Regions from separate parts of the Streptomyces sp. Wb2n-11 genome, predicted to be linked through region 2. Evidence: riboswitches for the same ligand, from Rfam matches in the RefSeq annotation. Region 2 holds a riboswitch; each other region holds the start of a gene.

Evidence for each region. A riboswitch is a leader RNA that binds a small molecule or an ion and turns the genes downstream of it on or off. The one in region 2 is predicted to bind cyclic di-AMP.
Region 1: linked by a shared signal. The riboswitch ahead of BN1555_RS03570 (M23 family metallopeptidase) and the one ahead of BN1555_RS19165 (LysM peptidoglycan-binding domain-containing protein) in region 2 are both predicted to bind cyclic di-AMP.
Region 3: linked by a shared signal. The riboswitch ahead of BN1555_RS28440 (C40 family peptidase) and the one ahead of BN1555_RS19165 (LysM peptidoglycan-binding domain-containing protein) in region 2 are both predicted to bind cyclic di-AMP.
Region 4: linked by a shared signal. The riboswitch ahead of BN1555_RS17070 (M23 family metallopeptidase) and the one ahead of BN1555_RS19165 (LysM peptidoglycan-binding domain-containing protein) in region 2 are both predicted to bind cyclic di-AMP.

The regions. Positions count from the first base shown of each region.
Region 1 covers NZ_CVPB01000001.1:804,736-811,718, reverse strand. Annotated here, with positions in the region: gene BN1555_RS03590 (aspartate aminotransferase family protein) at 1-322, shown strand, start outside; gene BN1555_RS03585 (helix-turn-helix domain-containing protein) at 381-980, shown strand; gene BN1555_RS38825 (DUF6126 family protein) at 982-1,128, shown strand; gene BN1555_RS03580 (tyrosine-protein phosphatase) at 1,141-1,959, opposite strand; partial or broken gene BN1555_RS03575 (alpha-galactosidase) at 2,126-4,221, shown strand; cyclic di-AMP (ydaO/yuaA leader) riboswitch at 4,606-4,780, shown strand; gene BN1555_RS03570 (M23 family metallopeptidase) at 4,783-5,733, shown strand; gene BN1555_RS03565 (SGNH/GDSL hydrolase family protein) at 5,926-6,717, shown strand; gene BN1555_RS03560 (STM4011 family radical SAM protein) at 6,670-6,983, opposite strand, start outside.
Region 2 covers NZ_CVPB01000001.1:4,202,692-4,209,674, forward strand. Annotated here, with positions in the region: gene BN1555_RS19145 (SurA N-terminal domain-containing protein) at 1-613, shown strand, start outside; gene BN1555_RS19150 (nucleoside triphosphate pyrophosphohydrolase) at 686-1,678, shown strand; gene BN1555_RS19155 (cytochrome P450 family protein) at 1,764-3,035, shown strand; gene BN1555_RS19160 (LysM peptidoglycan-binding domain-containing protein) at 3,149-4,195, shown strand; cyclic di-AMP (ydaO/yuaA leader) riboswitch at 4,461-4,631, shown strand; gene BN1555_RS19165 (LysM peptidoglycan-binding domain-containing protein) at 4,635-5,363, shown strand; gene eno (phosphopyruvate hydratase) at 5,621-6,907, shown strand.
Region 3 covers NZ_CVPB01000001.1:6,217,269-6,224,251, reverse strand. Annotated here, with positions in the region: gene BN1555_RS28450 (ATP-dependent Clp protease proteolytic subunit) at 1-453, shown strand, start outside; gene BN1555_RS28445 (hypothetical protein) at 462-770, shown strand; cyclic di-AMP (ydaO/yuaA leader) riboswitch at 1,085-1,267, shown strand; gene BN1555_RS28440 (C40 family peptidase) at 1,271-1,744, shown strand; gene BN1555_RS28435 (VOC family protein) at 1,805-2,140, shown strand; gene BN1555_RS28430 (LysE family translocator) at 2,237-2,893, opposite strand; gene BN1555_RS28425 (LysR family transcriptional regulator) at 2,981-3,895, shown strand; gene BN1555_RS28420 (ATP-binding protein) at 3,899-4,330, opposite strand; gene BN1555_RS28415 (8-amino-7-oxononanoate synthase) at 4,709-5,866, opposite strand; partial or broken gene bioB (biotin synthase BioB) at 6,011-6,983, shown strand, end outside.
Region 4 covers NZ_CVPB01000001.1:3,738,311-3,745,293, forward strand. Annotated here, with positions in the region: gene BN1555_RS17060 (PP2C family protein-serine/threonine phosphatase) at 1-796, shown strand, start outside; gene BN1555_RS17065 (DUF2332 domain-containing protein) at 705-1,718, opposite strand; cyclic di-AMP (ydaO/yuaA leader) riboswitch at 1,976-2,122, shown strand; partial or broken gene BN1555_RS17070 (M23 family metallopeptidase) at 2,167-3,239, shown strand; gene BN1555_RS17075 (PrsW family intramembrane metalloprotease) at 3,315-4,808, opposite strand; gene trmB (tRNA (guanosine(46)-N7)-methyltransferase TrmB) at 4,883-5,659, opposite strand; gene lhgO (L-2-hydroxyglutarate oxidase) at 6,043-6,983, opposite strand, start outside.

The DNA.
Region 1 (6,983 bases), 3.4 Mb from region 2:
CGGCCTCATGATCGGCATCGAGTTCGGCCGGCCCGGCTCGCTGAAACTGCGCAGCCGCTGGACCGTGCTCCAGGCCGCCCGCAAAGGACTCTTCGCGCAGATGGTCGTCGTGCCGCTGCTCCAGAAGCACCGCATCCTCACCCAGGTCTCCGGCGACCACCTCGAAGTGATCAAGCTGATTCCGCCGCTGATCGTGGGGGAGAAGGAGGTGGACCGCTTCGTCGGCGCGTTCACCGCGGTGATGGACGACGCCCACAGCGGCGGCGGCCTGATGTGGGACTTCGGCAGGACGCTCGTGAAGCAGGCCGTGGCCAACCGGTAATTTTGCCTCTGAGGCAAAATGTTTGCCTCTGAGGCAATACCTCTGGCCCAATGGAGGCATGACCCCCCGGCCCGAAGAGACGGCCGAAGGACTGCCTTCGGTCGCACCACGCCTGCGCGACCTGCGCCGCCGCAGCGGCCTCACCCTGGAGGCGGCCGCGCGCCGCGCCGCTCTCTCACCCGCCCACCTGTCCCGTCTGGAGACGGGACAGCGCCAGCCCTCGCTGCCGATGCTGCTCACGCTGGCCCGTGTCTACGGTACGACGGTGTCCGCGCTCCTCGGCGAGACGCCGGGCGAGTGGGACGCCGTACTGCGCGCGGACGAGGCGCAGCCGCGGGAGGCCGACGGCTGGACGTACCACCGGGCCGGCGGCCCGGGGCGGGCCATGCAGGCGCTGCGGGTGCACGTGCCGTACGGCGCGCAGGGGGACCTGGTGAGGGTCCACCCCGGTGAGGAGTGGCTGTACGTGCTGTCGGGGCCCCTGCGCCTGGTGCTCGGCGAGAGCGTCCACCGGCTCGATGCCGGAGACAGCGCGCACTTCGACTCGCTGACCCCGCACCGCATCGCGGCCGCCTCCCCGGACGGGGCCGACCTGCTGTTCGTCCACACCTTGCTGCAGAGCGCCACCGCCGCGCTGTGCCTCCCCCAGGAGACCTGAGATGCCGGAAGACAAGACCACAGCCCGCCGCTTCGTGGAGGACAGGATCCCCAGAGGCCTGGCGATCCGCGTCTTCGTGTACGTCGTCGCGGGCCACCTCTTCGCGGCCTTCGTCTACCTGCTCTTCACGCTCGGCGGCTCACGCTGACACCGGCTGCGCTCAGCTCTCGTCGAGCAGGCGCACCCGCAGCCGCTCGCGGATCCCGGGGGTGACGTTCAGCCCCTCCGCGAGGTAGCGGTCGGTGGTGCCCCAGGTCTCCTCGATCGTCTCGAAGGCCGCGGCCAGGTACTCCGCGCGGGCCTCGAAGAGCGGGTTGAGCAGCTCCATCACCTCGGAGGACATCCCGGCGGGCGAGTTGTCGCTGCGGTGCACCTTGTAGCGGCGGTGCGGGTCGTTCGACTTCAGGTAGTCGGCCTCGATGGCGTCGCGCTCGACACCGACCGCGAGCAGGGTCACGGCTATCGACAGGCCCGCGCGGTCCTTGCCCGCCGCGCAGTGCATCAGCGCGGGGACGCTGTCCTCGGCGAGAGCGTGCAGCACCCGGCTGTGCTCGGCCGTACGCCCCCTGACGATCTCCCGGTACGTCGCCGACATCCGGTCGGCGCCCTTGTCGTCCGAGAGGATCTCGCGCAGCTCGTCGAGGTTCCCGTCGCGGACCATCTTCCAGAACACGGCGCCGTCGGCCGGGTCCGTCAGCGGCAGATTCACATTGCGCACACCCGGCAGCTCGATGTCCGGGCCCTCCAGCTTCTGGTCCGCCTCGTTGCGGAAGTCGAAGACCGTGTGGAGGCCCAGCGAACCGAGGAACGCCGCGTCGGCGGCGGTGGCGTGTGCCAGGTGGCCGCTGCGGAAAAGCACTCCGTGCCGGACCCGCCGCCCGTCCACGGTCGGCAGACCGCCCACGTCACGGAAGTTGCGCACCGCGGCAAGCTCGGGCTCGGGCTCTGTCGACGGGACCTGCGGCAGCTGCTGTGTCACGTGGGCTCCTGAAGTCTGCCGTCGGCGCTGCTCGCCGACTTCGGCGCGTTTCGACGATACGACATGGGTACCTGGGGCAAGCATCTCGGCCGTCGCCGTGCGGGCGTTGCCCCGGGGCGGCAGGACGGCCAAGATGTTCGCACCTGTGCCGATCCGAGGGGACTGCATGATCGAGACCGGCGGCAACGGCCGTACCTGGCTGCTCTCCGGAGCGGCCGGCAGCTACGCGCTGCACCTCACGGACCGGGACGAACTGGTCCATCTGCACTGGGGGCCACGCATCTCCCTCGCCGACGCCGAGTCCCTCGCCGCCGAACCTCCACCGCCCTACTGGCCGTTCGAGTCGCAGCTCGACGGGCGCGAGGAGTACCCCGTCGAGGGCGGGCCCCGCTTCGTGCGCCCCGCCCTGTCCGTGCGTACGCCCGAGGTGCGCGGCACCGAGTGGCTCTACGACGGCTCCAGCGCGGCGGGCGACGAACTGCGGCTGCGCTTCACCGACCCCGTGCACCACCTCGGCCTCACCCTGCACTACCGGATGCGCGAGGACTCCGACGTCGTCGAGCGGTGGGCCACCGTCGCACACGAGGGGCCGGCCGGCGCCCCCGCCCTGGAGCTGCTGCGGGCCGACGCCGCCGCCTGGACGCTGCCCCGGCGCGAGCGGTGGCGGCTGAGCCAGCTGCACGGCCGGTGGGCGGCCGAGTCCCGGCTCGTACGCTCCGCGCTCACCCCCGGCGAGAAGATCCTGGGCAGTCGCCGCGGCCACACCGGGCACCAGCACCTGCCGTGGGTCGCGCTCGACGCGGAGGGCGCGGCCGAGGAGAGCGGCGAGGTGTACGGCTGCGCGCTCGGCTGGTCCGGGTCGTGGCGCATCGCCGTACAGCAACTGCCCGACGGCACCGTGCAGATCACCGGCGGGGCCGGGCACGACGAATCGGGTCTGCTGCGGCTGGCGCCCGGCGGAACGTACACCACACCCGTCTTCGCGGGGCTGTGGAGCGAGGGCGGGTTCGGCGGCGCGAGCCGTGCCTGGCACGCCTGGCAGCTCGCGCACGTCGTCCCCGGCGCGGACCGCGAGCGGCCCGTCCTCTACAACTCCTGGGAGGCGACCGGCTTCGACATCTCCGAGGAACAGCAGCGCGTCCTCGCGCGGCGGGCCGCCGACATCGGCGTGGAGCTGTTCGTCGTGGACGACGCCTGGTTCGGCGCCCGGACCAGTGACCGCGCCGGGCTCGGCGACTGGACGCCGAACCCGGACCGCTTCCCCGGCGGGCTGGGGCCGCTCGCGGACGAAGTGCACGGCCTGGGCATGCGGTTCGGGATCTGGGTCGAGCCGGAGATGGTGAACGCGGACAGTGACCTGTACCGGGCGCACCCCGACTGGGTGCAGCACCATCCCGGCCGCACCCGTACCGAGTTCCGCAACCAGCTCGTCCTCAACCTCGCGCGCGGCGACGTCCAGGCGTACCTCTGGGACCAGCTCCACGGGCTGCTGTCGAGCGCTCCCGTCGACTACGTGAAGTGGGACTTCAACCGCTGCTTCACCGACGCGGGCTGGCCGGGCGAACCGTACCCGCAGAAGCTGTGGACCGAGCATGTGCACGCGCTGTACGCGCTCCTCGACCGGCTGCGGGCCGCGCATCCGGACGTCGCCTTCGAGTCCTGTTCGGGGGCGGCGGCCGGATCGACCTCGGGATTCTCTCCCGTACCGACCAGGTGTGGACCTCCGACAACACCGACCCGCTGGACCGGCTCGCCATCCAGCACGGCTTCAGCCAGCTGCACCCGGCGCGGGCGATGGCCGCCTGGGTCACCGACAGCCCCAACACGCAGCTCAACGGGCGGGTCAGCTCGCTGCGCTTCCGCTTCGTGAGCGCGATGGCGGGGGTGCTCGGCATCGGCGGCGACCTGGCCGGGTGGAGCGAGGACGAGATCGCCGAGGCGCGCGAGTGGGTGGACCTGTACAAGGAGATCCGGCCGGTCGTGCAGCACGGCGAGCTGTACCGGCTGCGGGCGCCCGAGGGCGGGCTCAGCGCGGTCCAGTACGTACGCGGGGACGACACCGTCGTCCTCGCCTGGCTCCAGGCCCAGCACTACGGCGAGCAGCAGCCTCCGCTGCGCCTGCGCGGGCTCGACCCGGACGCGGCGTACGCCTGCCTCGACACCTCGGCCGTGCACCGGGGTTCCGTACTGCTCCACCGGGGACTGCGCACCGCGCTGCGCGGTGACCTCGATGCCGCGGTCTTCCGGCTGAGGAGGGTCTGAGCCCTGTTCCTCCCCGCTCCTCCATGTTCTTCCCGCGCCCTTCCCGCTTCCCCTTCCCGACCCTTGCGGTCCACGGTCGGGGAGATGGGTTGCATTTGGGGTGAAACGGACGATTCTGGGGCAACTTCCCTTGTAGGGCCGGGAAATGGCAGAGGCCGCTGGTGAGCAGGATCATATTCGTGACAGTGCGTGGCGAAGCTCCGGGTGCAAATGCCGGTTCACGGGCGGTGCGTAAAGATCCGTAATCCACGGAGGGTGACGGGAATTCCGTGGTGAATTCCCGTCAGGCAATGCCCGTGTGAATGGACTGGCTTGTACGGGGGACCCCCGTCGGCTTACGGTCACCGCAATCCGGGTGGACCGCCGAATCCTGCCACCTCCCGGAATCCGCACTCACTCACTCACGCGTTGGCAGGAGCGGGGGACCCAGGTAAGTACGCCGGTGATCCGGACGTCTCGTGCGTCCGGACCGGCTTGGGGTGAAGTCGCGCAGCAGCGCGGCCGGGCATCTCCAGCCCGAACCCGACAGCTCACCTCGTAGGCGCCGGAGAGGAATGTTCCATGCCCGCAAAGGGTAAGCACCGCCGCCCGAGGTCCAACTCGATCACTCGCGGAATTGTCGCCGCGGGAGCGGGCGGAGCCGTACTCGCACTTCCCCTGATCACCGCCACCGGTGCGAACGCCGCGGAGAAGGCCGCAGCCCCGGCCGCCGCGTCCGCCGCCGCGGTGTCCGAGAAGGCGACGCCGCAGAAGAAGACCAGCACCAAGATCTACTCCGTGGTCTCCGGGGACTACCTGTCGAAGATCGCCGAAGAGCAGAACGTGCGCGGTGGCTGGCAGAAGCTGTACGAGGACAACCGTGAGGTCGTCGGCGGCAACCCCTCGCTGATCCTGCCGGGCATGGAGCTGACCATCGGCGCCAAGGCGTCGGCGCCCGCGAAGCAGGCCCCGGCGAAGCAGGCCCCGGCGAAGCAGGCGAAGCCTGCGGCCGAGGCTCCTGCCGCGCCCAAGGCCGAGGCCGCCGCTCCCAAGGCCGAGGCCAAGACCGAGGCCAAGGCCGAGGAGTCCACTTCCGTGAACTCCGCCTCCGCCGCCCAGAGCACCGGATCCGGCTTCACCGCCCCGGTCTCCGCGAGCGTCACCACCCCGTACCGCGCCGCCGGCGGCAGCTGGTCCAGTGGCTACCACACGGGCGTCGACTTCGCCGCGGCCAGCGGCACCCCGGTCAAGGCCGTCGGTGCCGGCACCGTCGTCTCCGCGGGCTGGAGCGGCTCGTACGGCAACGAGGTCGTCATCAAGCACGACGACGGCCGGTACTCGCAGTACGCCCACCTGTCCTCGCTGTCCGTCTCCTCCGGCCAGAGCGTCGGCGGCGGCACACAGATAGGCCTCTCCGGCTCCACGGGCAACTCGACCGGCCCGCACCTGCACTTCGAGATCCGGACCGGCCCGAGCTACGGCTCGGACGTCGACCCGCTGGCCTACCTGCGCGGCCACGGCGTCACCGTCTGATCCCTCCCGGGTCGGCCTGAACGCTCCTGTACGCCCCCTTCCGCCGCCCGCACCGGGCGGCGGAAGGGGGCGTATGCGCATTTTTTGGTCTATTCCGGGTTGGACAAAGCTTGACCGGTGTCCTATATCACCCCACGTCAACCCCTCCCTACGGTGGCGTAGGTCACTCATTCCGGTGAAGGATGTGCCGACGTGGCAGACGATTCGAGATCATTCAGCGCAGGCACCATCGGGTCGTACGCGGCGATCGGCGACAGCTTCACCGAAGGCGTCGGAGATCCCGGACCCGACGGTGCGTTCATCGGCTGGGCCGACCGGCTCGCCGTACTCCTCGACGACCGCGTACCCGAGCACACGTTCCGCTACGCCAACCTCGCCGTACGCGGCCGTCTCCTCGACCAGATCGTGGCGGAGCAGGTCCCGCGCGCGAAGGCGCTCGCACCCGACCTGGTGAGCTTCTGCGCCGGCGGCAACGACATCCTCCGGCCCGGCAGCGACCCCGACGACGTCGCCGAGCGCTTCGAGCGGGCCGTGGCCGACCTCGCCGGCGCCGTGGGCACCGTGATGGTGACCACCGGCTTCGACACGCGCACCATGCCCGTGCTGCGTCATCTGCGCGGCAAGATCGCGACGTACACGGCGCACGTACGGGCGGTCGCCGACCGGTACGGCTGCCCGGTGCTCGACCTGTGGTCGCTCAAGTCCATCCAGGACCGGCGCGCCTGGGACGGCGACCGGCTGCACCTCTCGCCCGAGGGCCACACCCGGGTGGCGCTGCGCGCCGCGCAGGTGCTCGGGCTCGACGTCCCGGCCGACCCGGACCAGGCGTGGCCGCCGATGGCGCCGCGCGGCGTGCTGGAGGTGCGCCGGGACAACATCCAGTGGGCGCGGGAGCACCTGGTGCCGTGGATCGGGCGCCGGCTGCGCGGGGAGTCCTCAGGTGACCACGTCGAGGCGAAGCGGCCCGACCTGCTGCCCTTGTGAGAGGGCGGCAGGTGCGCCGGGGACGCGTTCCAGGACGCCGCCCGCGAACACGTCGTACAGCGGCAGCGTCTCCAGGTGGACGTAGCCGATGTGGCAGTCGCAGACGGCGAGGGGGCAGGCACGCGGACGCAGTGCCTGCCGGTACGAGCCGTCGTAGAGGTTGCCGAGCTCGGCGCGCACGAAGTGGCAGCGGCGCACCGTGCCCTCGCCGTCCACCGAGATCACCGATTCGCCGGTCCGGCAGGGCAGACCGGCGGAGCGGTGCG
Region 2 (6,983 bases):
GGTCGCGGCGCCGTTCCTCGCCGCCTGCGGCAACGAGGCGCATCCAGGGGCCGCGGCCGTCGTGGGCGGCGGTCGTATCGAGGTCTCCGCCCTCCAGTCGCAGGTCAAGGACGTACGCCAGGCCCAGCAGACCTCGCCGCAGTCCGCCCAGCTCGTCGGCGCGACCGGGCAGCTCGGACGCGCCAAGCTCTACGACCTCATCGTGGACCGGATCGTGCAGCGGGCCGCGGACGACGCCGGCGCGCGCGTGAGCCGCAAGGAGATCCAGACCGCGCGGGGGGAGGCGGCCGAGCAGGCCGGCGGCGAGGAGCAGCTCGCCGCGATGTACCTCCAGCAGCGCGGCGTCGCCCCCGACCAGATCGACGACGCGATCCGCAGGGACGTCCTGGTCGGCAAGCTCGCCGAGAAGATCGGCGCGACCAACACCCCCGAGGGCCAGCAGAAGGTGAACGAGGCGTTCGTCACCGCGTCGGAGAAGCTCGACATCGACGTCAACCCGCGTTACGGCACGTGGGACGACCAGAAGATGGAGCTCGGCGACTACAAGGCCCCGTGGATCACCCAGGTCACCAAGGAGGCGACCGCCCCCGAGGCGCAGCAGGCGGGTGCCTAGCCCCCGCCCGTCCGGCAGACCCGGGGCCGGGGCCGGCCCCGGGCTGTCGTACCGCCGGGGTACGTTCGAGGGGTGACCAGCGAAGCACCCGCCCCCGCCCCCGCGCCCGCCGCCCCCGGCCGTATCGTCCTCCTCACCGCCAGCCACCGGGTCGCTCCAGGACTCCTCTCCTGGCCCGCCTGGCAGACGCTGCGCGACGCCGACCTGGTGGTGTGCGCCGACGCGGACCACCCGCAGCTGCCGTACCTGCGCGAGGCGGGCGTCACCGTGGAGCACGCCGCCCCGACCGCCCAGGAGCTGATCGACGCGTGCGAGGGCGACCGCACGGTGGTCGTCGTCCCGTCCGGCGAGGGCGACCAGGCCCTGACCGACGGCCTGGCGAGGCTGGCCGGGTCGGGCCGGGTCCAGATGCCCGACCTGGAGCTGCTGCCCGGCTCGTACGACCTGCCGGGCGCCCGCCTCCTCGACCTGGTCCAGGTCATGGACCGCATCCGCCTCGCATGCCCGTGGTCCTCGCGCCAGACCCACGAGGGCCTCGCGAAGTACGGCATCGAGGAGGCGTACGAGCTCGTCGAGGCGATCGAGGACGGCGACCGCGACGAACTCCGCGAGGAGCTCGGCGACGTACTCCTCCAGGTCGTCTTCCACGCACGCATCGCCCAGGAAGACCAGGACGAACCCTTCTCGATCGACGACGTCGCTGGCACGATCGTCGACAAGCTCATCCACCGCCACCCGCACGTCTTCGGCGACGAGACCGCCGAGACCCCCGAGGACGTCAAGGCGCACTGGCTGCGGACGAAGGCGGCCGAGAAGCAGCGCGACTCGGTCACGGACGGCGTCCCCCTCGGCCAGCCCGGCCTGGCCCTCGTCGCGAAGCTCTCCTCGCGCGTACGCGGCGCCCACCTCGACGTGCCGCTCCCGGCGGGCGAGGGCATCGGCTACGAACTGCTGGCCATGGCGGTACGGGCGGAGGAGTCCGGCGTCGACCCCGAAGCGGCGCTGCGGGCGGCGGCCCGCACGTACCGCGACGCGATCCGGGCGGCGGAGGGCCACAAGGACTAGCCCGCCCCGGCCTGCCCTCCCCGGACGCGGTCGAGCCTGTTCGCCCGCGTCCGGCGGCCGGGGGCGAAGGGATACGGTCGACGGCGTGCCGCACCACCAGAACACCCCCGAACCCCCGTCCGAGGGCCCCGTGCCCGAACTCTTCACCTGGGAGTTCGCCACCGACCCCTACCCGGCGTACGCCTGGCTGCGCGAGCACTCGCCCGTCCACCGGACGACGCTGCCCAGCGGGGTCGAGGCCTGGCTGGTGACGCGCTACGCCGACGCGCGCCAGGCACTCGCGGACCAGCGGCTCTCCAAGGACCCGGCCCACCACAGCGGCTCCGCGCACGCCAAGGGCAGGACCGGCATTCCGGGCGAGCGCAAGGCCGACCTGATGACGCACCTGCTGAACATCGACCCGCCGGACCACACGCGGCTGCGGCGCCTGGTGTCGAAGGCGTTCACACCGCGCACGGTGGCCGAATTCGCCCCGCGTGTACAGGAACTGACGGACCGGCTGATCGACGCCTTCCTGGAGGAGGGGGAGGCCGACCTCATCCACGACTTCGCGTTCCCGCTCCCCATCTACGCGATCTGCGACCTGCTCGGCGTACCGCGTGAGGACCAGGACGACTTCCGCGACTGGGCCGGCATGATGATCCGCCACGGCGGCGGGCCGCGCGGCGGCGTCGCCCGGTCGGTGAAGAAGATGCGCAACTACCTCGCCGAGCTCATCCACCGCAAGCGGGAGGAGCCCGGCGACGACCTCATCTCGGGCCTGATCCGCGCCAGCGACCACGGCGAGCACCTCACCGAGAACGAGGCCGCAGCGATGGCCTTCATCCTGCTCTTCGCGGGCTTCGAGACGACGGTCAATCTCATCGGCAACGGCGTGTACGCGCTCCTGCGCAACCCGGAGCAGCGCGAGCGCCTCCAGCGCGCCCTCGACGAGGGGGACACGGAACTGCTCGCCACGGGCGTCGAGGAACTTCTGCGGTACGACGGCCCGGTGGAGCTGGCGACCTGGCGGTACGCCACCGAGGCGCTGACCCTGGGCGGCCAGGACATCGCGGTGGGCGACCCCGTGCTCGTCGTGCTCGCCGCGGCCGACCGGGACCCCGAGCGCTTCGACGACCCGGACACGCTCGACCTCTCGCGCCGCGACAACCAGCACCTCGGGTACGGGCACGGCATCCACTACTGCCTCGGCGCGCCGCTGGCCCGGCTGGAGGGGCAGACGGCGATCGCGACGCTGCTGCGCCGCCTTCCCGATCTGCGACTTGCGGCAGAACCCGATGATCTGCGGTGGCGCGGAGGGCTCATTATGCGCGGATTGCGTACTTTGCCCGTGCGCTTCGGGTCAGAACGGAAGTGACGGTACGTCAAGAGCGAGACCTTCATGTGATCTCCGCTGTATCGACTTGTGACAGACGTTCGAGTGCGGCTACGTTCACCGTCAACCTCAGCCGCCACTCGAAAGGCCACCGCATGCGCTCCGGGAACGGTAGACACCGCCGACCCCGCCAGGCTCCAGCTCTCGTCGTCGCGGCAGGAGTCGCCGGATCGGCCATCGCCATCCCGCTGCTCGGCGCGACCGGTGCGAACGCTGCCGAAGCCACGACCTGGGACCGGGTGGCCGACTGTGAGAGCGGCGGCATGTGGAGTGCCGACCTCGGCAACGGCTACTACGGCGGACTCCAGTTCTCGCCGGAACTCTGGCAGCGCTTCGGCGGTACGGCGTACGCGCCGCGCGCCGACCTCGCCAGCCGCTCCCAGCAGATCCAGGTGGCCGAGAAGGTACTGGCCGCACAGGGGCCGCGGGCGTGGCCGAGCTGCGCGCTCATCTCGGGCCTGACGAAGGGTGAGGACGCCGAGCCGAGCGGCGGCGCGACCGCCGAGCCGGATGCCGCACCGAAGGCCGACTCCGAGTCCGGCTCCAGGACCGGTTCCGAGGCCGGCTCGAAGGCCGACGCGCCGGCCGGGACGCCGGAGAGTTCCACGGCTCCGGAGGCTTCCTCGGACGGAAAGGCGGCCGGGGCCGAGAAGTCCGCCGGGTCGACGGCGGCTCCGTCGGCCGACGCCGCCGACGCCGCCGACGCCGCCGACGCCGCGGAGGCCACCGCCGACGCCGAGACGTCCGGCGCGCCCGCCCGTGAAACCGCTGGGGCCACTCCTGGGAGGAGCGCCTCCCCGGGCAAGCATCGCGGCGAAAAGGCCCGGGAGGACACGGACGCCGTAACGGGCGACTCGGGCATCGAGCGCGAATCGGGCCGTCACGCCTCGCGAGGTGACGGACCGACACGCGACGCGGTCGGCACGGCCGGTGAGCGGGAAGCGGAAGAAGCGGGACCGGACAGGGGCGCGGACGCAGGTGCGGACAAGGGTTACACCGTCCGCACCGGCGACAGCCTCTGGGCCATCGCGGACGCGCACGACGTGCGCGGCGGCTGGCCGGCGCTCTACGCCGCGAACGAGAAGACCGTCGGGTCCGATCCGGACCTCATCGTCCCTGGCCAAAGCCTCGATCTGAACTGAAAACGGGGACAGTTCGGGCCGCTATGTCCGTATTGGAGACAGTGAGACATGGATCTCTTTGCCTCATATCACGCGGCTGGCCCGAACGGTCCGTCAGTCTCGCCCCTGACCTGCGCAGATGGGGATCAGGTGGGGGTGGGAACGGGCGATATTTCCGTGATGCTCCTCTTTGAACATCGAGGGCTCATGTGTTTACGGTCGAACCGCTCGCCATCGCGGGCCCCGTCGACCGTCACGCCGAATCCTGCCGTCGGTCGGGGAACCGACGCGTAAAGCGCCGTAGGCAGGAGCGGGGGACCCAGGTAGGCGCCGGGCCCGGACGTCGGAAGACGGACGGAACCGGCTTGGGGTTAAGGCGCGCGACGCAGGTCGCGCGGCCGGGCACTCATTGGCCCGAACCCGACAGCTCACCTCGTAGGCGTCGGTGAGGAGATGTCGCATGCTGTTTTCCGGCAAGGCCAAGCACCGTCGTCCGTCGAAGGCCGCTCGTATCGCCACGTTCGCCGGCATCACCGGCGCCGCTGTCGCCGTCCCGCTGATGGGCGCGACGTCGGCCTCCGCCGCCTCCGTCGAGACCTGGGACGCTGTCGCCCAGTGCGAGTCCGGCGGCAACTGGTCCATCAACACGGGCAACGGTTACTACGGCGGCCTGCAGTTCTCCGCGTCCAGCTGGGCCGCCGCCGGCGGTACGCAGTACGCCCCCACCGCGGACAAGGCCTCCAAGGCCCAGCAGATAGCCACCGCCGAGAAGCTCCTCGACATGCAGGGCCCGGGTGCCTGGGCCTGCGCCGGCGCCGGCGGTCTGACCAACGACGGCGTCGACCCGGGTGTCGACACCTCCGGCTCCTCGCAGCAGCAGGCGCAGCCGCAGAAGGCCGCGCCCCAGCCGCAGCGGACGCAGGAGCAGGCCGCCCCGCGCGCCGCCGAGCAGCCCGCCTCGCGCAGCGAGGTCCGCTCCGCGCCGAAGGCCGAGACCGCGAAGCCCGCCGCCCCGAAGGTCATCGAGAAGGGCGACGGCGAGTACAAGGTCAAGTCCGGCGACACCCTCGGCAAGATCGCCGAAGCGAAGAAGGTCAAGGGCGGCTGGGAGAAGCTCTTCGAGCTGAACAAGGACATCGTCGACGACGCCGATGTCATCTACGCGGGCCAGCAGCTGCACCTCAGCTGACCCGCTTCCCCCGAAGCACCCCGGTCCGGCGCGCTTCCCCCGTGCGCGCCGGGCCGGGGTTTCCCCTTACTGATGAGTAGAGCGGAACGCTGTTCCGCACATCCAAGAGTTACGTCCGCTGTTGCGGGTATTCGGGCCTCTTCTTGTCCCAGGGGGCGGGCGAACGGCCGATCGACGCCCCCGGTCCGGTTAGGCTCTTGTCGCAAGGCCAAAGTGACCCTGCACCCCATAGCGTCACATCCCAGAAGGAGATGCTCGTGCCGTCCATCGACGTCGTCGTAGCCCGGGAAATCCTGGACTCCCGAGGCAATCCCACGGTCGAGGTCGAGGTCGGCCTCGACGACGGCAGCACCGGTCGTGCTGCCGTTCCGTCCGGTGCCTCCACCGGAGCGTTCGAGGCCATTGAGCTTCGCGACGGTGACCCGAACCGCTACCAGGGCAAGGGTGTCGAGAAGGCCGTCCTCGCCGTCATCGAGCAGATCGGCCCGGAGCTCGTCGGCTACGACGCCACCGAGCAGCGTCTGATCGACCAGGCCATGTTCGACCTGGACGCCACCGAGAACAAGGGCTCCCTCGGCGCCAACGCCATCCTCGGCGTCTCCCTCGCCGTCGCGCACGCCGCCTCCGAGGCGTCCGACCTGCCGCTCTTCCGCTACCTCGGCGGCCCGAACGCGCACCTGCTGCCCGTTCCGATGATGAACATCCTCAACGGTGGGTCGCACGCCGACTCCAACGTCGACATCCAGGAGTTCATGATCGCGCCGATCGGCGCCGAGTCGTTCTCCGAGGCCCTGCGCTGGGGCACGGAGGTCTACCACACCCTCAAGTCCGTCCTGAAGTCCAAGGGCCTGTCCACCGGCCTCGGCGACGAGGGCGGCTTCGCGCCGAACCTGGACTCCAACCGCGCCGCGCTCGACCTCATCCTCGAGGCCGTCAAGCAGGCCGGTTACGTCCCCGGTGAGCAGATCGCGCTCGCGCTCGACGTCGCCGCGTCCGAGTTCTACAAGGACGGCAGTTACGAGTTCGAGGGCAAGTCCCGCTCGGCCGCCGAGATGACGGAGTACTACGAGGAGCTCGTGGCGGCGTACCCGCTCGTCTCCATCGAGGACCCGCTCTTCGAGGACGACTGGGCCGGCTGGAAGGTCCTCACCGACAAGCTGGGCACCAAGGTCCAGATCGTCGGCGACGACCTCTTCGTCACCAACCCGGAGCGCCTGGCGCGCGGCATCGAGGAAGGCGCCGCCAACTCGCTGCTCGTGAAGGTCAACCAGATCGGTTCGCTGACCGAGACCCTGGACGCCGTCGAGCTGGCGCAGCGCAACGGCTTCAAGTGCATGATGTCGCACCGCTCGGGCGAGACCGAGGACGTCACCATCGCCGACCTCGCCGTCGCCACCAACTGCGGCCAGATCAAGACCGGCGCCCCGGCCCGCTCCGAGCGCGTCGCCAAGTACAACCAGCTGCTGCGCATCGAGGAGATCCTCGACGACGCGGCGGTGTACGCCGGCCGTTCCGCCTTCCCGCGGTTTCGCTCCGCGAACTGATTAGGCACAGCAGGGCGTAACAGCTCAGCCCGTCGTACGTACGTCCCCGGCCGCGGTCCCGTACCGTGTCCGGGGA
Region 3 (6,983 bases), 2.0 Mb from region 2:
CCCGACCGGACCATCTCGCTCTACATCAACTCCCCCGGCGGCTCGCACACCGCGATGTCCGCGATCTACGACACCATCCAGTTCGTGTGCTGCGACGTGGAGACGATCTGCCTGGGCCAGGCCGCCGCCTCCGCCGCCGTACTGCTCGCGGCCGGCACGCCGGGCAAGCGCCTCGCCCTGCCGGGCGCCCGGATGCTGCTCAGCCAGCCGTCCACCGACCGGCCCGTACGCGGCCGGCCTTCGGACCTGGAGATCGAGGCGCGGGAGCTGACGCGCATGCGGCAGACGCTCACTCAACTGCTCGCACTGCACACCGGCCAGAGCGCGGAGCGCGTCGACGACGACATCGAGCGCGACAAGGTGCTCACGGCCGAGGCCGCGATGGCGTACGGCCTGGTGGACCACGTCGTGCAGAGCCGCAAGGCCGCGCCCGCCTCCCCGGCTCCGAGGTGAACCCGCGCATGCTGCCGCCCGAACTGCCGCCGCTGCCCGCACTGACGCGCGCCGAGTGCGAGTTCGTCGACCGCTATCTCGAAGTGCTCGATCTGATGGGACGGATCAACCCCGCACGCGGCACCGACACCTATGGCGCGCTGCGGGCCGCCCAGGCGCTCGCCGGGAAGGCCGCCGGACTGCGGGACGCTCTCGCCCTGATGCACGAGCGGGGCGAGACGCGCGTGCACGCCGCCACGCTCACGCGGGCCCTGCGCGTGCTCGACGGGGAGCGGCGGGCGGACCGGGTCACCCTGCCAGCCGCGTCCGCGAGTTGAGGAACACGCGGTCGGCTCCCCCCATTGGCGTACGAGAGGAACTCACTCAAAAGGCGTAGGAAATACCTGAACAGCGGTATGACCCCGCTTGCGCAACACACCTGCACGTTTGGCGGAATTGGACATTCCGCCGCTGGTACGGCGGTCGTCGGACACCGGCGCCCGGTGCCGAAAACACCCCTGTCCACCCGAACGGGTCAGCGGTGATCAGCCTCACAAAATGCCGTTTCGGCTCGGAAATCCGGCCGTTCATGAGTCAAGATCCCTGGGACGACAAGCCCCCGCCACCGCGGCGGGGCGGTCCGGGCGGACGCTGAGTCCTGCCGCCGCTCCGGATGACTGGTCGACAGGAGTGCATCGGCAGGAGTGGAGGACCCAAGCAGTACGGGGTGGCCGGAGACGGTCGTCCCTCGGGGTGAAGCCGCACACCGCGGCCGGGCATCTTCGCCTGTCCGAACCCGACAGGTCATCCTTCACAGGCGGCTGACGAAGGGTTGCGCATGACCGCGCACAAGAATGTTCCGTCCGTGCTGTCCCGGGCCGGAGCCGCTTCGGCTCTCACCCTCGCCGCGATCGGCGCCACGATGCTGGCGCCCGGTGCCGTCACCGAGGCGCAGGCCGCATCGCATTCGACGAAGGCGCTCAACGTCGCCGCGTCGAAGAAGGGGGCCCCGTACAAGTACGGGGCGGCGGGCCCGAGCCGGTTCGACTGCTCAGGGCTGACGCTCTATTCGTACAAGAAGGCCGGCAAGAGCCTGCCACGCACCGCCCAGTCCCAGTACAACAAGACCCGGCACATCTCCGCCTCCAGCCGTCAGCGCGGAGACCTGGTCTTCTTCCACTCCGGGCGGAACGTCTACCACGTGGGCATCTACGCCGGGAGCGGCAAGATCTGGCACTCGCCCAAGTCCGGCTCCGTGGTGAAGCTGGAGAAGATCTGGTCCAAGAGCGTCTGGTACGGCCGCGTGCGCTGATATTTCCCTGCCGGCTGCCGGCTGCCGGTCCGGGGAGATACGTTCCCTACCAGGACCTTCCTGAATCCGGTACGTCACACCACCTTCGACGCCCACGACCCGTACGCGATCGCCGAGTTCTGGTCCCGCCTGACCGGTTACAAGCTGCTGGACGAGCCGGGTGACGACGAGGTGCTGATCGATCCGGAGCGGCCCGGTGTGCCCGGACTGCTGTTCATACGGGTTCCCGGGGACGAGGCCGGCAAGAAGCGCGTTCACCTCGACATCCAGCCGCCGCACGGTACGCGGGATGCCGAGGTGGAGCGGCTCGGCGCGCTCGGTGCGCGGATCGTCGACGACCGCCGCACCGAGGACGGCCGGGGCTGGGTCGTCATGGCCGACCCCGAGGGCAACTAATTCTGCGTGGAGCGCGGCGCGGAGGAGATCAAGCCCGTCTGACGCGGCGGTGCGGGCGGTGGGCCGACACCGCGGTGCGGGCGGTGGGCGGGCGCGTTACACGGTGGCCGCCGCCACCGGGCCTGTCAGCAGGACCACTCCCAGTACGGTGAGCGCGGTCCCGCTGACCGCTTCCACGGCGCGGACCGCGCCCGGCCGCCGCAGCCACCTGCCGAGCCCGTCCACGAGCAGGGCCACGGCGGGGAACCACAGCAGTGCGAGAACGACGACGACGGTGGCGAGCAGCAGCGTCCTGGGCAGCGGCTGCTGGTCCGCCGGGACGAACTGGGGCAGCAGGCTGAGGAAGAGCACCGGCGCCTTGGGGTTGAGCGCGTTGGTGAGGAAGCCCCGGCGCAGACTGCGGCCGATGCCGCGGGCCGCGGTCGCCGTCGGTCCGCCGGGCTCGGGCTCCGGCCCCTTCCGCGTCGCCGGGCGCAGCGCGGACCTCAGTGCCCGGCAGCCGAGGTGGAGGAGGTAGGCCCCACCGAGCAGTTGGACCGTGCGAAAGAGCGCCGGTACGGCGACGAGTACGGCCGCCAGTCCCGCCACGGCCAGCGCCGTGTGGACGAGGAGCCCGCCCGCGACACCCACCGCGCAGGCGACCCCGTCCCGGCGGGAGACGAGCGCGTTGCGTACGACGACGGTGAAATCCGCGCCGGGCATGGCGACCATGCCGGCGGCGACGCCCGTGAAGGCGACCAGTTGTGCGTCCATGCCCCTCAGCCTGGACCTTCCGGGGCTTCAGCATGTACTTGTGATCTTCTGGGTCTGCCTGAAGAAACGCTTAAGGGGGGAGGGCCGGTGTACGACCCGACGCGGCTCGCGGCGTTGGTGGCGGTCGCCGAGGCCGGCTCGATCACCCGCGCCGCCGCGCGGCTCGGTTACACCGCGCCCGCCTTGTCCCAGCAGCTGGCCAAGCTGGAGCGGGAGGCGGGGGCGGCCCTGCTGGTGCGTCACCACCGCGGTGCCCGCCTGACGGCCGCGGGCGAACTGCTGGCGGCGCGGGCCCGCCGCGTACTCGACGAGATGGACCGGGCGCGGCACGAACTGGCGCGGCTCGCGGGCCTGTCCGGCGGGCAGTTGCGTGTCGGTACGTTCACCACGGCCGGCATCCACCTGCTGCCGCCCGTGCTCAGCGCCTTCCGCCGCGCCCACCCCGACGTGGAGCTCGCGGTCGCCGACTACGAACCGCCGGACGGTGTCTCGGCCGTGGCGTCCGGCGCGGTCGACCTGGCGCTGACACACGCGTACGAGCCCGCGCCGGCCGTGCCGATGCCTCCCGGCGTGGCGGCGGACCCCCTGCTCCACGAGGAGCTCGTCCTGGTGACGGCACCGGGGCACGCGCTGGCCACGGGCTCGGGGCGGCTGCCGGTCGCCGAACTCGCCGGACAGCCGCTGATCAGCAGTGCGCCCTCGCATCCGCCCCGGCAGGCAGTGGAGGCGGCGCTGGCCGCGGCGGGGGCGACACCGGCGGTCGTGTGCGAGTCGCCCGGTTACGCGCTGGTGTGCGCGCTGGTCAGCGCGGGGCTCGGGGTGGCCGTGGTGCCCGAGATGGTCGCCGCGACGGCGATGACGCCGGTGGGCGTACGGTCGCTGGAACCGGCCGGGCTGCGACGCACGATCTCGGTGGCGTACCGGCCCGGTGAGGCGAGCCCGGCGGCGGACACCCTGCGCGCGCTGCTGCGCGGTGCCTTCGGCCGGGCCTGTGCGGTCTGAGCCCTACTGCTGGACGGGTACGGTCCAGGGCAGGGCGATCCACACGGTCTTGCCGCCGTCCCCGGTGGGCTGGACGAACACCCGTCCGCCGTACTCGGCGGTGAGCCAGCGGATGATCACCATGCCGCGCCCGTTGTCCTGCTGGACGGCGGCGAGCAGCCGTTTCGGCCAGCGCGGGTGACTGTCGGTGACGCCGATGCGCAGCTGCTCGTCCCGCTCCAGCTGTACGTCCACGGTGAACGTCGGCGACTGCCCGAAGGTGTGCTGAACGGCGTTGGTCGCAAGTTCCGAAACGATCAGCCGGACGGTATCGGCGGCGTCGGATCCCGGGGGCATGCCCCATTCGCCGAGAATCTCCGCGACATATCTCCTGGCCGCGGAAACCGAGGCTGGCTCGCTCGGCAGAGTGACGGATACTTCCTGGTGGTCTGCCATGGCGACGCTGTCCCTTTCCCACCGGGGCCGGACTCCGACTCGTAGCGGATGAACTTCGAGGACGGCCTCGGACTGTGCTCCGCGCCAGAGTGCCACTCACAGTGCCGCTACCGGGCGTGATCCTCCGAGATACGCAGATGTCTGTCGCTCGAAGCGGTGAACTCTGCTGCGCGGTGGTCCGTTTGACCCAGGCCTTGTGCAAAGTCGTGGAGAAGCCGTGAAGGCCGCGTCGCGAGACGGCGCTCATCCGCCTTGATTCGCGGGCGAGTTCGGCCGGCCGACCGTCGGCAGGGGACAGCGGTTGCGGAAGCTGCCGCCGACGCCGGAATTCCCCCACGCAGATCTCCGGACCCCGTCCGGTGAATTGGCCGCCGGCTCTCAGAAGGCGGTGGTGGGCGCGGTCCGCACGACCGTGTCCACCGCCTCCACCATCTGCCGGCCCGTCAGGTCAGCCCGCGCGGTCAGCCTGAGCCGGGAGATCCCGTCCGGCACCGAAGGGGGCCGGAAACAGCCCACCACGAGACCGGCCGCCCGGCAGTCGGCCGCCCACCGCACCGCCGCCTCCGGCGAGGGTGCCAGGACCGACACCACGGCGGCGTCCGGGCGTACGGCGCTCAGGCCGGCGTCCGTCAGTCCGCGGTGCAGCGAGAGGGCGACGCTCCGGGCCCTGCCCGCCAGCTCCGGTTCACGGCGCAGCAGCCGTACGCTCGCCAGCGCCGCGCCCGCGGCGGCCGGCGCCAGTCCGGTGTCGAAGATGAACGTACGGGCCGTGTTGACGAGGTGATCGATGACACGGGCCGGGCCGAGGACCGCTCCGCCCTGACTGCCGAGCGACTTCGACAGGGTGAGGGTGGTGACGACGCCGTCCGCTCCCGCGAGGCCCGCCGCGTCCAGTGCGCCCCTGCCGCCGTCGCCCAGGACGCCGAGCCCGTGCGCGTCGTCGACGAGGAGGGCCGCTCCGTACGCACGGCAGGCCGCCGCCAGTTCCGGCAGGGGCGCCGCGTCGCCGTCCACCGAGAACACCGAGTCGGTGACGGCCAGGGCGCGGCCCTCGTGCGCGTCGAGCGCCTTGCGTACGGCGTCGGGGTCGGCGTGCGGCACCACCGCGGTCGTGGCGCGCGCGAGCCGGCAGCCGTCGACGATCGAGGCGTGGTTGAGGGCGTCGGACACGATCAGCGCACCGTGACCGGTGAGCGCGGTGAGAGCGGCGAGGTTGGCGGCGTAACCGGAGGAGAGGACGAGGGCCGCCTCGAATCCGCAGAAGTCGGCCAGTTCCCGTTCCAGTTCGGCGTGCAGCCGCGTGGAGCCGGTGACGAGCCGCGACCCGGTGGCGCCCGCGCCCCAGAGGCGGGCGGCCTCCGCGGCGGCGGAGGTGATCTCCGGGCGGCGGGTGAGGCCGAGGTAGTCGTTGCTCGCGAGGTCGAGCAGAGCGGACTCGGCAGGTCGCGGGCGCAGGGTCCTGACGAGTCCGGCCGTGGCGCGCACCGCCGCCTGCTCCTCGATCCAGCCGAACGGGTCGAACGGTCCCTGGGGCATGAGTGAGTCCCTTTTTGTAGGCAGCGAACAGACACTAGCCGGGGTCATGCGCGGTCAGGGTGTGGCAATACCCACACCTCGTCGGACCTCTCTTGTGCGGTTCCTCCCTGGCGGCAGGCTGCGCCGTAGGCCAGGATCGGCGCCATGGACCTGCTGAACACACTGGTGGAGAAAGGGTTGCGGCGTGAGCTGCCGACCCGCGAAGAAGCGCTCGCCGTGCTGGCGACGTCCGACGACGAGCTGCTCGATGTGGTGGCCGCGGCCGGAAAGGTACGCCGTCAGTGGTTCGGACGGCGGGTGAAACTGAACTACCTCGTCAACCTCAAGTCGGGTCTGTGCCCCGAGGACTGTTCGTACTGCTCGCAACGGCTCGGCTCCAAGGCCGGGATCCTCAAGTACACCTGGCTGAAGCCCGACGAGGCGTCCAGGGCGGCGGCCGCGGGGGTCGCCGGCGGCGCGAAGCGGGTGTGCCTGGTCGCGAGCGGGCGCGGGCCGACGGACAAGGACGTCGACCGGGTCTCGAAGACGATCGAGGCGATCAAGGACCAGAACGAGGACGTCGAGGTGTGCGCCTGCCTCGGGCTGCTGTCCGACGGGCAGGCGGAGCGGCTGCGGGCGGCGGGCGCCGACGCGTACAACCACAACCTGAACACGTCCGAGGCGACGTACGGCGCCATCACCACCACCCACACCTACGCCGACCGCGTGGAAACCGTCCAGCAGGCGCAGGCCGCGGGCATGTCCGCGTGCTCCGGGCTGATCGCGGCATGGGCGAGAGCGACGCCGATCTGGTGGACGTCGTCTTCGCGCTGCGCGAGCTGGACCCGGACTCGGTGCCGGTGAACTTCCTGATCCCGTTCGAGGGGACGCCGCTCGCCAAGGAGTGGAACCTCACCCCGCAGCGGGCGCTGCGCATCCTCGCGATGGTGCGGTTCGTCTGCCCGGACGTGGAGGTGCGGCTCGCGGGCGGGCGCGAGGTGCACCTGCGCACCATGCAGCCGCTCGCGCTGCACCTGGCCAACTCGATCTTCCTCGGCGACTACCTGACCAGTGAGGGCCAGGCCGGACAGGCCGACCTGGAGATGATCGCCGACGCCGGTTTCGAGGTGGAGGGGGC
Region 4 (6,983 bases), 460 kb from region 2:
CGCGGCGCGGTACGAGGCCGCGCAGGCGGACGCGTTCATCGGCGGGGACCTCTTCGCCGTGCAGGACACACCGGCCGGGGTACGGCTGGTGGTCGGCGACGTACGCGGGAAGGGCCTCGACGCGGTGGAGGCGGTGGCCGTCGTCATCGGGGCGTTCCGGGAGGCCGCCGAGCAGGAGAGGTCGCTCGAAGGTGTCGTGCAGCGGTTGGAACGGGCGCTCATGCGGGAGGGCGCGCGGCGGGACGGGATCGACGCCTTCGAGGGGTTCACGACCGCCGTGCTCGCCGAGATCCCGCGCGGCCAGGGTGTCGTGCGGCTGGTCAACCGCGGCCATCCTGAGCCGCTCATGCTGTACGCCGACGGGGCTCTCACGGAGATCGTGCCGGACGAGGCCGCGCTGCCGCTGGGGATGGGCGAGCTGGGGACCTGGCCCGACCGGGCCCAGGAGCGCGCGTTCCCGCCGGGCGCCACGCTGCTGCTCTTCACGGACGGCCTCTCCGAGGCCAGGAACGCCGACGGCGTCTTCTACGATCCGCCCGCGCGGCTGCGCGGGCGGATCTTCCCGGGCCCCGAGGAACTGCTGGACGCGATCACCGACGACGTACGGCTGCACACGCACGGGGCCGCCACGGACGACATGGCCCTGCTGGCGGTCGCGCGGCCCGCCGAGGGACAGCCGGACCGCCGCCGGACCGTGAGCCTGGTCAGGCGGGTGGCGTCACACCCGTCGCGCCCGTCCCACCCGGCACCCTCGTCGCACCGAACCAGTGGAGACTCTGACCGTGCGGAGCGGTGAAGGCGACCACGCGCTCGTCGAGGGCGAGGGTGAGCAGGTGCTCGTCGTCGGGGGCGGGGGCGTCGAGCCGGGGCAGCACGGTGTGGTGCTCGTTGGAGATCCAGTGGCCCGGCAGCTCGCGGACGAGCGCGGCGAACTCCTCGCGGCGGGCGAGCGGCAGGTAGGTCAGTACGGCGGTGTGGAAGACGACCAGGGTGGCGTCCGCCGGGGCTTCGGCGGCCAGCGCCGGGAGTTCGTCGACGAGGTCGCCGCGGACGATGCGGGGGCGGGGCGCCGTACGTACGGCCTCGATGGCGGCGAGCTGCTGCCGCGGGCGCTCCGCGCGGCCCGGCCAGATCAGTGACTGGAGCCAGCGGACGTCTTCCTCGTCGGTGGTGTCGAGGGGGTTGAGGTCGATGCCGGCGCGCCAGGCGATGCCGGGCAGCGCGGTGGGGAGGGGTGCGGGGCCCTCCGTACGGCAGTCGAAGGTGACGGGGGAGGAGCCCAGGACGGCGCCGCCGTCGTAGCGGTAGGCGTAGCGGTCGGGGTGGAGGCACAGGCCGGCGGAGGCGCCGACCTCGATGAGGGCGAGGGGCTGCGGGAGCGCGGCGAGGAGGGGCAGCAGGGTGGCGCAGCGGGCGGGCTCGTTGGTCTGGGTGAAGCGGGTCAGCACGACGGCGCGTACGGCGTCCCAGTGGGCCAGGGTCCAGGCGCGGAAGGGCGCCCACCGCTCGGAGGGGCCGCCGAGGAAGCGGACGGCCGCGAGGAGGAGATTGGGCTGCTGCTTGTTGCCGGGCGGCAGGGCGGCGATGAGGGCGCAGAGGTCCTCGTCCTCGCTGATGCGGGCGGTGAGTTCGGCGTAGGCGGGGGAGACGCCGCGCGCCTGCTGTTCGGAGAACTCGCGGTAGCGGTCGGCCACGGACCGCGTGCTGTTGACAACCATGACGACGAAACTAGGCCCGCGACGCTGCGTAGTCGTAAGACGCCACTACGCATAACGATTGACGAACCGTCATGGAAGCGAGGTTTCAGAGTGTCGATCGGGGGCAGATCAACTCGCCCCACTACGACCGCTTGTGTGGTGATTGATTCAGGTCGATATCGTTAACGATCAACGGGAACAGCTTGGAAAGCGGACCTGGTGTCTATTAACGTTCGATAACGCAGCGCGGTCGTCCCAGTCGTCGCAAGAGGCGACACCGTGCGCACGCGCCGAATTCCGCAAGGGAACCGGGGAACCACGTTCCTTGGGGTGAATCGGACTCCTTCGTACCTACGAGGAGCCCGTAGGAGACCTTCCTGCTCCGAACCCGTCAGCTAACCCGGTAGGCGAGAAGGAAGGAAAGGAGCACGCCTCCGTGGCGTCCAACAGGCCTGCCCCCGAAGCCACCCTGCCCTCTTACGGGTACGAGGTACCGAACGCCGCCGGCATTCCCGGTGGCGCGGAGGGAACCTGGGAAGAGTGGAATCCCACCGAGGAGTCCATCCGTCCCGTGCGCGGCCGTCATCGCGTCGCCAAGCAGCGCGGCGGAATCGGCCGTAGTTCCACCGTTCTCGGCGTCGGCGTCATCGCCGCGGTCGGCGCGGGGGCATAGCCACCGCGCAGGACAAGCCGGCCGTCTCGATCTCCCTTCCCGACGCGATCGCGGACTCGCTGCCCGACGCCAAGTCCCTTCCCGGCATAGGCGCCTGGATGCCCGGCGACTCGGGCTCCGGCGGCCAGGCGGGTACGGGCACGGCGGGCCAAGCGACCCTGGCCGCCGCCCCGCTCACCACCGCGGGCGTCTCCACCGCCGACGCGCAGCAGGGCACCACCGACGCGGGCGAGGCACTGCGCGCCCGCATCCTCCAGCAGGCCGAGCAGCAGCAGGACGCGGCCGACACCGAGGCCAAGGTGGCCGCCGAGGCGAAGGCCGCCGAGCAGGCAGCGGCCGAGGCGGCCGAGCAGCAGAGCGCGGCGGAGGCCAAGGCCGAGGAGGAGAAGCGGAAGGCCGAGGAGGAGAAGCGGAAGGCGGAGGAAGAGGCCGCGCGCAAGGCCGAGCAGGAGCGGCTCGCCAAGCTGGCCGCCAGCTACTCGCTGCCGCTCTCTTCGTACACGCTCACCTCCACCTACGGCCAGTCCGGCTCGATGTGGTCCTCCGGCCACCACACCGGCCTGGACTTCGCCGCCCCGAAGGGCACGCCGCTCAAGGCCGTGCACGGCGGCACCATCAAATCGGCGGGCTGGTCGGGCGCGTACGGCTACCGCATCGTCCTGGAGCTCCCGGACGGCACGGAGATCTGGTACTGCCACCTCTCCTCGATGACCGTCACCTCCGGAGAGGTCGGAACGGGCGACGTCATCGGCCGGGTGGGCGCCACCGGCAATGTGACGGGAGACCACCTGCACCTCGAAGTGCACACGCCCGGCGGCGCCGGCATCGACCCGGCCGCGTGGCTGCGGGACAAGGGCCTCACGGTCTGACGGCATTCCCCGCGGTTCCCCTCGATCCCCGGCAGTCCTGGCACACACCCCCCGTCGCCAGGGCTGCCGGCTCTGTTACCGCTGCTGCTGCCGGTACGGGTTGTGGACGGCGTGGTCCCGGTGGGGGGCGGAGCGCTGGGGCGGCGGTCCGTACCACGGCGCCGGCGACGGCCACGGGTACGGCCGGGTCCGCCACGGGGGCGCTGGCGGGGCCCACACCCGGCTCGTCGCCCGCGCCGCGTACTCCAGGGCCGGCCCGGCCACGTCCCTGCGCTGCCACAGGTGGTGCAGCAGCTCCTGCTCGCGTGCGGTGAAGTCCGGGCCCGCCGCGCCGCGGTGGGCCCGGTGGCGCAGGAGGGCCAGGGACGTCGCGAAGACCTCGTACTCGGCGACGGCACGGGCGGCGGCCCGGGACGCGGCCCGCCCGCCGGATGCCGCCTGGTTTCCGTACGGACCGCTTCCGTACGGACCGCTTCCGTACGGACCGCTTCCGTACGCGCGCGCCGCCGCGCCCCGTGCCAGCGAACGGGCCCGCATCGAGGCGAGCGCGGCCGGCTCGGCCGGCCGCAGCCAGCCGGCGGCGGCGTAGGCGGGCAGTTCGGCGGCGATCGTGCGCAGTTCGCGCTGGCGCGTCCAGATCACCAGCCAGGTCAGCAGCGCGAAGGCGGGGACCATGAAGGCGGCGTACACCGCGTAGAAGCCGTACGTCCCGAAGGCCGCGGAGCCGTTCCACAGGGCGTGCACGCCCATGGCGAGCACCAGACCGAGCAGCGGCAGCGCGATCCGCCGCCACCGGCCCGGGCGCCGCTGCGGCGCGAGCGCGGCGAGCCCGAAGCCGATACCCGTCAGCACCGTGAACAGCGGGTGCGCGAACGGCGACATCACGATGCGTACGAAGAAGGTCGCCGCGGTCACCGAGGCGAGGCCGGAGGCACCCGCCGCCTGGTCCTCACCGAAGGCGTTGCCGAGATAGAGGATGTTCTCGGTGAAGGCGAAGCCGGTCGCCGTGAAGCCGGCGACGACCACTCCGTCGACGATCCCGGTGAAGTCCCGTCTGCGGAAAAGGAAGATCAGCAGTATCGCCGCCGCCTTCGCGCTCTCCTCGACGACCGGGGCTATCACCGTCGCGCCGAGGGATTCGGCCCCCGCCGGATCGGCGGTGGCCGTGGCTATCCAACGGGTCGCGAAACTGTTCGCGATGATCGCGACGAGGGCCGCGGCGAACGCGCCCCAGGCGAAGGCGAAGACGAGGTTCCGCCAGGGTTCGGGCTCAACCCGGTCCAGCCAGAGGAACGCGGCGGCCAGCAGCGGCACCGGCAGCACCGCCAGCCCCAGGCCCACCAGGAAGCCCTGGGTACCGGTCTGGTCGCGGACGATCGCCAGGATCACCAGGGCGCAGAGCGCGAGCAGCGTGATCACCGCGCCCGCGCGCACCGCCCTGGCACGCCGCCGGGCGCGGCGCGGCTTGTAGTGCCAGTGCGCAGGCGGCGGTACGGCGGTGAACTGCGGCTGCTGCTCACAGTCCGGGACCGCCGGGTGGTGCCGGGGGTGCGGAGGCGACTCGTACACCCGACGACCCTAACGAGGGGTACGGACAGCCGGCGATGCCCAGGGACTCTGCCCGTGGGTTCTGGTCGCGGGTTCTACTTGCGGCGGAACAACAGGTCGTGCACGACATGGCCCTTGTCGAGCCCCTGCCCCTCGAAGCGGGTGAGCGGCCGGAATCCGGGCCTGGGCGCGTAGCCGCCGTCCGGCACGGTGTTCTCGAAGCCGGGGTGAGCGGTGAGCACTTCCAGCATCTGCTCGGCGTACGGCTCCCAGTCGGTCGCGCAGTGCAGGATCGCGCCGGGCGCGAGGCTGGGCGCGGCGAGGGAGAGGAACTCGGGCTGGATGAGGCGCCGCTTGTGGTGGCGCTTCTTCGGCCACGGGTCGGGGAAGTAGACGCGCAGCCCGGCGAGGGAGGCGGGCGGCAGCATCTCGCGGAGCAGAATGATCGCGTCGCCGTTGGCCACCCGGACGTTGGTGAGGCCGGCGCGCTCGGCGAGACCGAGCAGGTTGCCCTGCCCGGGGGTGTGCACGTCGACGGCGAGGATGCCGGTGCCGGGGTCCTCGGCGGCCATCTGTGCGGTGGCCTCACCCATCCCGAAACCGATCTCCAGCACGACCGGCATCCCACGGCCGTCGAAGAGCTCGTCGAGGTCGAGGACGCGCTGCCCGTCGATGTCCAGGCCCCACTGGGGCCAGAGCCGCTCCAGCGCTTCGGCCTGGCCCGTGGTCACCCGGCTGCGCCGCGGCTGGAAGCTGCGGATCCGCCGCTCGTGGTGCGACCCGGCGGGGTCGGGCGCGGGACCGCCGGGGAAGCGGGGCTCGCCCTTCGCTCGGTGGAAGGGGGAGACGTGGTGGGCGGCGCCGGGAGGCACGCTGGAGGACTCAGACACAATGCCCCGATTCTACGGCGCGACCGACAGGAAGGGGAAAGCCCCGCAGCCCGGGAGGGCGGCGGCCCCGGAGCGCCGCTGATCCCGAATGCAGCGGGTCCCGGAGCGAGGCGGGCGCCGGAGGGTGGTGGGCCCCGGAGTGCGGCAGGCCCTGGGTACCGCTGACCCCGGAGGGTGGCGGGCGCCGGAGGGTGGTGGGCCCCGGAGTGCGGCAGGCCCTGGGTACCGCTGACCCCGGAGGGTGGCGGGCTCCGGAGGGTGGCGGATCTCGGAGGGTGGCAAGCCCCGAGTGCGGCCGGCCCCGAGGGTGGCAGACCCCGGAACATCACAGGCTCCGAGCGTCGCAGGTCCCGGAGGGCGGCGGTCTACCTCGCCCCCAGTGCCTCCAGCGCTCCCAGCGCCCGCCGTGCCACCCGTCTGCCGATCGGGAGCGAGGCGGTCGCCGCCGGGGACGGGGCGTTCAGGACATGGATCGTGCGCGGCGCCTCCCGGATCAGGAAGTCGTCGACCAGCGTCCCGTCCCGCAGCACCGCCTGCGCCCGCACCCCCGCCGGCGCCGCCCGCAGATCCGCCTCCGTGACCTCCGGCAGCAGCCGCCGCACCGCCTCCGTGAAGGCGCGCTTCGACACCGAGCGGTGCAGCTCACCCGCGCCGTACCGCCAGTGGCGCCGCGCTATCCGCCAGGAGCCCGGCCAGCCGAGCGTCCCGGCCAGTTCGCGCGGCCGTACCACCGACCAGGCGTACCCCTCCCGAGCCAGCGCCGGCACCGCGTTCGGGCCGACGTGCACGCCGCCGTCGATGCCCCGCGTCAGGTGCACCCCCAGGAAGGGGAACGCCGGATCCGGCACCGGGTAGACCAGGCCGCGCACCAGCTCCGGCCGGGCCAGCTCGTAGTACTCACCCCGGAACGGGACGATCCGCACCCCCGGGTCGTCACCCGCCAGCCGCGCCACCCGGTCGCAGTGCAGCCCCGCGCAGTTCACCAGGACCCGCGCCCGCACCACCGTCCCGTCCGCCGTCCGCACGGCGACACCCCAGGGGCGCCGGCCGACGACGGTCACCTCCGCGCCGTACCGGACCTCCGCGCCCGACGTGCTCAGGTTCTCCGCGAGTTGCGCCGCGACCGCCCCGAAGTCGCACACACCGGTCGTGGCCACCTGGATCGCGGCCAGGCCCCGTATCTTCGGCTCGTATTCCGCTATCTGGGCGGGTCCGAGTTCCCGCACCGGAATGCCGTTCTCCCGGCCGCGCTGCACCAGGGCGTGCAGCCGCGGCAGTTCCGCCCGCTCCGTCGCGACGATCAGCT